2 regions of the Paenibacillus sp. 2RAB27 genome follow, and region 2 is predicted to be linked to the other one. Evidence: a T-box and tRNA genes for the amino acid it is inferred to sense, from the RefSeq annotation. Region 2 holds a T-box; the other holds one or more tRNA genes.

Region 1 (3,400 bases), on a different contig from region 2:
TAAGCGCGAAGCCCCCCTCAAGATGAGATTTCCCAGTATGTAAGACCCCTTGTAGACGACGAGGTTGATAGGTTCGAGGTGGAAGTGCGGCAACGTATGCAGCTGACGAATACTAATCGGTCGAGGGCTTAACCAAAATTCCTAAGTAATACTTTACGTTYKGTTTCGTATCTAGTTTTCAAGGCGCAAACAAACGCTTTGACTGTTTGGTGATGATGGCGGAGGGGACCCACGCGTTCCCATCTCGAACACGACCGTTAAGCCCTCCAGCGTCGATGGTACTTGAACCGCAGGGTTCTGGGAGAGTAGAACGTTGCCAAGCATTGTTCCCTGATAGCTCAGTTGGTAGAGCACTCGACTGTTAATCGAGTTGTCACAGGTTCGAGTCCTGTTCGGGGAGCCATTGCTTCCATAGCTCAGTCGGTAGAGTGCATCCATGGTAAGGATGAGGTCACCGGTTCGATTCCGGTTGGAAGCTCCAGTAATTTTTTAAGTAAGGCCCGTTGGTCAAGTGGTTAAGACACCTCCCTTTCACGGAGGTAACAGGGGTTCGAGTCCCCTACGGGTCACCTTTTTTCATTTCCCATGGAGGCTTAGCTCAGCTGGGAGAGCATCTGCCTTACAAGCAGAGGGTCGGCGGTTCGATCCCGTCAGCCTCCACCATTAACTTTATATGCCGTTGTAGCTCAACTGGTAGAGCAACTGACTTGTAATCAGTAGGTTGGGGGTTCAAGTCCTCTCGACGGCATGTTATTATTGGGGATTAGCCAAGCGGTAAGGCAACGGACTTTGACTCCGTCATGCCAAGGTTCAAATCCTTGATCCCCAGCCATTTTTTTTTACAACACATGAGTCATTAGCTCAGTTGGTAGAGCACCTGACTTTTAATCAGGGTGTCGTAGGTTCGAATCCTACATGACTCACCATTTGCCTTATTTACAACATGCGCGTATGGCGGAATTGGCAGACGCACTAGACTTAGGATCTAGCGGGTGACCGTGGGGGTTCAAGTCCCTCTACGCGCATTAAATCCTCACTTGTATTCATACAATTGAGGTACCCTGCGGAAGTGGCTCAGCGGTAGAGCATCGCCTTGCCAAGGCGAGGGTCGCGGGTTCGATCCCCGTCTTCCGCTCCAAAGTTTTATGCGCCCTTAGCTCAGCTGGATAGAGTATTTGACTACGAATCAAAAGGTCGGGAGTTCGAATCTCTCAGGGCGCGCCATTCTTCATTATAAGTTATAAACGTATCGGGACGTAGCTCAGCTTGGTAGAGCACCTGCTTTGGGAGCAGGGGGTCGCATGTTCAAATCGTGTCGTCCCGATCATTTCTTAAACTACGCGGGCGTAGTTTAATGGTAGAACTTCAGCCTTCCAAGCTGATCGCGCGGGTTCGATTCCCGCCGCCCGCTTACCAAGAAAGAGCCGCCTCCGGGTGGCTTTTTCTTTTATCAAGGGAATTGAACCAAGGGTTCGACCGTCCGTATAATCATCTATGAAACAACCCAAATAGGACGAGCGTCCAAATATACCGCCAGTGGCTTCCGTAGGAAGCAATTTAAATCCGGATTTGGAGTATTCCKGCCGCCKGCTTACCAAGAAAGAGCCACCTTCGGGTGGCTTTTTCTTTTATCCCAATATAGCGTCTAACTCCTTCTAATTAGGAAATAATACAAATCAATGCAGCACAGAATCTTATCAATACATTTATTACCACCGAAAAACGTACGGTATTTTTATTTTAATACTATGTGTAGCGGACAGATTGTGGTAAAATATTCTGAAATGAGTTTTTATAGCGACTAGCTTTTGCAGAGAGAAGCATTAATGCATCATAGTGAATAGATGGGGTGGAGAGTCATGGTAGAGAGTGAGATCGTCCAACAAAAACAAAGTACGAATAACCTGCTGCGTAGAGATATTCGGTTTCTTGGACACATACTAGGCGAAGTTCTTGTACATCAAGGCGGCAATGATCTGCTGGATGTCGTTGAACGAATTCGCGAAATGAGCAAGTCGTTAAGAGCACACTATGTCATTGAGATCTATGATGAGTTTAAGAAAACGATATCTTCACTAGATCCGGAAATTCGCCATCAAGTGATACGCGCTTTTGCTATATACTTCCAACTAGTTAATATTGCTGAACAAAACCATCGGATTCGCCGTAAACGTGACTACGAGCGCTCATCAGGGGAATCTGTACAACCAGGTTCGATTGAAAGCATCGTACAAGAGCTTAAGAATACGAATGTTCCTTATTCCGAGGTACAAGAAATACTTAAAGCGATCTCTCTAGAGCTCGTAATGACGGCTCATCCAACGGAAGCTATGCGTCGTGCAGTGCTTGATATTAATCTACGCATCTCTGACGATATGATGAAGCTGGACAACCCTAACTTAACGTACCGTGAGCGTGAACAATTGCGTGAGAAGTTGTTGGGTGAAGTGCTTAACTTGTGGCAAACCGATGAGCTGCGTGATCGTAAACCAACGGTAATCGACGAAGTGCGTAACGGTTTGTATTATTTTGACGAGACGTTATTCGATGTATTGCCAGAAGTGTACCATGAGCTTGAGCGTTGTCTAAATAAATACTACCCAGAAGACAAATGGCATGTACCGTCTTTCTTGAAATTTGGATCTTGGATCGGCGGAGACCGTGACGGAAATCCATCTGTTAGAGCGAATGTGACATGGGAGACGCTTGGTCTACACCGCCAGTTGGCTTTGCAGAAGTATGAGGAAATCCTAAGAGAATCTTTAGCACACATGAGCTTTAGCAAGAACATTGTGAATGTGAGCGAAGCTCTAATCGATTCGATCCAATGTGATCGTGAAGCGATGGGGAATGTTCAGGATGTATGGCGCAATGAGAAAGAACCATACCGCATCAAGACAACTTATATGATCGATAAGATTCATAATACGGGCAATGCGAATGTTCCTGCTGCACAGAAGTACAATAGCCCTGAAGAGTTTATTCAAGATTTGCAAGTTATGGAAACTAGTTTACGTGCGCATTTTGCAGACTATGTGGCTGATAAATATATTAAGAAGTTAATACGCCAAGTTGAGTTGTTTGGTTTCCACTTAGCTGCTCTAGATATCAGACAGCATAGTAAAGAGCATGAGAATGCGATGACGGAAATTTTGGCGAAGATGGGTATTACGCCGGATTATAGCAAGCTTTCGGAAGATGAGAAAATTTCACTGCTCACGAATGTTTTGAATGATCCACGTCCTATCACGTCTACGTACTTGGATTACACGGATGGTACGAAAGAATGCCTAGATGTGTATCGCACAGTAGGTAAAGCGCAGAAGGAATTCGGACGTAATTGTATTAATAGTTACTTGATTTCGATGACGCAAGGTGCAAGTGACATGCTTGAGGTTGT
Region 2 (3,400 bases):
TTGAAAATGATGGTTTCCGAAACGAGCGTTCTTCCGAATGCAGGCACTTCGTCTCTCGTGAGTGTTACGGCATTGTTGTAAAATTGCGTGATGGTGTAAGTGTCATTGCCCGGTCCATTTGCTCCGGGATATCCGTAGAAAAGATTGTCCGCCCAACCGATAGCCCAAGTGAGGAACCAGGTGTAATCAAAATTCGTTTGAACGGCAGTCTCTGAAGGGAGCAAACCAACTTCGGACAAGCCATAACGCTTACTGCCTAGGACAGAAGCCAGCTCACTGTTCGCATTTGTAAACTTCGCATCCCCACGGGCTTGCGTATATACATCAGCTCCACCGAGATCTACATACGAAGAACCTGGGTAATAATTGCTGTTAACGGCATTATTGTCATCCCTACCCGGAGCCCACACCCAAATCAGGTTGTTCAAGCCGTGATAATTAGTGTAGCGGTCGTACATGTTTTGCCATAACTTTTTGTAACTTGCTGCAGACTTACCACCCCACCAGAAGCCGATGTTCATCTCGTGATAAGGTCGCCAGAGAACGACTACACCTTGATCCCGAAGGGATTTCAAATAGCCCGCTATCGTATCGATATGCGCTAACCATTTGTTATACAAGGTGGTACCAGGGGTTGTGAGCAAGTCGAAATTCGCCTGTGACATGGAGCTGATCACACTGTTCCATCCGCCATCATCTACTGTGGCATCCAAAGGGTTCGTCTCATGCCAAGAAAGTGTAACAAGTCCGCCTTTTTTCCAGTAGTCCGTAGCATGATCGACAATGAAGGAGCGCCATTTACTGAGATCGGAAGCGTTCGTCACATTGTATAAAAGATCGTATCCAATCATCGCAGGGTACTTGCCCGTTAAATTATAGAGGTGATCGGTCTCCAAATAGCCATAATTTTGCCCTCGTACGTATTGTCCTGAGATGATTTGATTATTCGTTTGGACAGTATCGAAATAATTCAATACGTCTTGCACAGCTTGCGTTGCATTAGGATTAACAGGGGTTGCAGCATGAGCAGTTGGTGCACCTATCGATGGTAAACCGGAAACGAGCAGAGCCACAATAAGTGTTGTGGCAAGTAATTTGGACAACCATGTGTTCAACATTCGTTAATTTCCTCCTAGAATGGATTGGTGTTAGTGAACTGTTCGACTCATTCGTTGCATTGCCAGTATAGAAAACGTTTACATTTATTTAGATATTATCTTCCCTCCTCTGGTACAGTATGGTTACAATTGTAAATGCTTTAAAAGGGGAAGAAGTCTAATTTTTTTGGAAACAAGTTATGGATCTTCGGATCTTCGTACACGCCTGCAACCTTCAAGCTGAGTATAAGTCAACGAATATGGGCTTGACATTCCCTTGGATCCCTTGTAAGATATTGAAAAATTCATATCGAAATATTAATGAATGGGACAGTAATTCCTAACAGACAGTCGCAGCGAGCCGGGTCAGTGTAAGCCGGTACGGATGTTAAGAATGAAACGGACCCAGGAAATGGTTTGCCGAAAATGGGAGTAGGTAAATCCGGTCTGTCGACCGTTACGAAACAGAGGGGTTAAACCAGAGGTTTAACACTTAGAGTGGTACCGCGGGAATGTTCAGCTCTCGTCTCTTTTATAGAGACGGGGGCTTTTTATATTTTCTAGAAAAGATAGGAGAGAATTACTATGTTAAATTATAAGCTCTATTTTGCAGGGGAAATTACATCGTTACTCACTGGTTTCGAGGCCCAAGACATTATGGCATGGATGGAATACCCAGCGAATCCGGATCAAGGGGATCTATCTTTACCATGTTTCCGACTAAGCAAAACCCTTAGTAAATCACCACAAGTCATTGCTGAGGAGTTAAAAGCAACCCTAGAAGATGAGTACATCGACGAGATGAATGCCGTATCCGGTTATCTAAACATTTTTCTCAAGAAGTCTACATTTGCAGAATCTCTTATTCGTCATATAAGTCAAGCTGGCGAACAGTATGGCTCACAGACTTTGGGACAAGGAAAGACGGTTGTGATCGACTATTCCTCGCCGAATATCGCGAAGCCCTTTCATGTTGGTCACTTGAGATCCACGGTGATCGGCAATGCGTTATATCAGATTCACGCCTTTCTAGGATACAACTGTGTGGGGATTAACCATTTAGGCGATTGGGGGACACAGTTCGGGAAGCTGATCGTTGCCTACCATTTGTGGGGCAGTAAGGAGGCTGTAAACGAGAGAGCTATCGATGAGCTTCTCGATCTGTATGTGAAATTTCATGAGGAGGCTGATCACGACCCAACGTTAGAAGATCAGGCTAGATCTTGGTTTACGAAAATGGAGCACGGTGATCAAGAAGCACTAGCTTTGTGGCAGTGGTTTGTGAAGATCAGCCTCAATGAATTTCAGAAGATTTATAAGCTGTTAGGTGTTCAATTCGACACATATCAGGGGGAAAGCTTCTACAATGACAAGATGGAGCCCGTCATTCAGGAGCTGAAGGAGAAGCAGCTTGTGGAAGAAGATGAGGGTGCTTTATTAGTTAGGTTAGATGCCTATGGCATGGCACCAGCATTAATGCTGAAGAAAGATGGCAGCTCCCTGTATCATACGCGTGACCTAACGGCGGCTATATATAGAGCGGATAAATACGAATTTGAGAAATTGATCTATGTGACGGATTATGCTCAAAATCTTCATTTTCAGCAGTTGTTTAAGGTTGTTGAATTAATGGGTTATACGTGGTCCTCCAAACTTGAGCATGTCGCATTTGGCCGTGTGAGCATTGAAGGGGGAAGCTTGTCGACACGCAAAGGCAACGTGATAAGACTGGAAAACTTGCTGGAGCAATCTATTCAGAAAATAAGAGATGTCATCGAATCAAGAAACCCAAGCTTGGCGAATAAAGCTACAGTTGCTGAGCAGGTAGGAATTGGAGCAGTGATATTTAACGATTTGAGTGCGAATCGAATCAAAGATATTGATTTTTCGTGGGAGGAAGCTCTTAACTTCGATGGTGAAACGGGGCCTTACGTACAGTACACCTATGCAAGAACTTGCAGTGTGTTGAAGAAAGCGCAATTGGCTGACGGACATTCGATGGATATGGCGGAAATAGACGGAGCTAATTTGCAAAATAATGAGGCCATGGCGGTTGTGAAAATGCTCTATTTGTTTACGGAAAGAGTAGAGCAGGCCATGGTAAAGCTGGAGCCTTCGATCATATCGCGTTATCTCATTGATCTCGCGCAAGCATTTAATCGCTTTTACCACGCCTGTTATATCCTAGTAGAGGATGCACAGGTACGTGAAGCACGACTAGCTCTGGTCCAATGCGTTCAAATTACGTTGCGTAATGGCTTGAAATTGATCGGTTTACAAGCTCCTCATGAAATTTAATGGAG

Evidence for each region. The T-box of region 2 lies ahead of argS (arginine--tRNA ligase). A T-box ahead of a tRNA ligase gene usually reads a tRNA of that ligase, here a tRNA-Arg.
Region 1: it encodes a tRNA-Arg, which carries the amino acid that the T-box ahead of argS (arginine--tRNA ligase) is inferred to sense. The anticodon was not compared.

The regions. Positions count from the first base shown of each region.
Region 1 is NZ_JBFRGR010000031.1:69,863-73,262, reverse strand. It holds partial or broken rRNA gene AB4114_RS28515 (23S ribosomal RNA) at 1-136, shown strand; rRNA gene rrf (5S ribosomal RNA) at 206-322, shown strand; tRNA gene AB4114_RS28505 (tRNA-Asn) at 328-403, shown strand; tRNA gene AB4114_RS28500 (tRNA-Thr) at 406-481, shown strand; tRNA gene AB4114_RS28495 (tRNA-Glu) at 498-569, shown strand; tRNA gene AB4114_RS28490 (tRNA-Val) at 588-663, shown strand; tRNA gene AB4114_RS28485 (tRNA-Thr) at 676-748, shown strand; tRNA gene AB4114_RS28480 (tRNA-Gln) at 758-832, shown strand; tRNA gene AB4114_RS28475 (tRNA-Lys) at 851-926, shown strand; tRNA gene AB4114_RS28470 (tRNA-Leu) at 946-1,025, shown strand; tRNA gene AB4114_RS28465 (tRNA-Gly) at 1,064-1,138, shown strand; tRNA gene AB4114_RS28460 (tRNA-Arg) at 1,148-1,224, shown strand; tRNA gene AB4114_RS28455 (tRNA-Pro) at 1,251-1,324, shown strand; tRNA gene AB4114_RS28450 (tRNA-Gly) at 1,341-1,411, shown strand; gene ppc (phosphoenolpyruvate carboxylase) at 1,860-3,400, shown strand, end outside.
Region 2 is NZ_JBFRGR010000041.1:24,096-27,495, reverse strand. It holds gene AB4114_RS31200 (glycosyl hydrolase) at 1-1,118, opposite strand, end outside; T-box leader at 1,410-1,631, shown strand; gene argS (arginine--tRNA ligase) at 1,683-3,395, shown strand.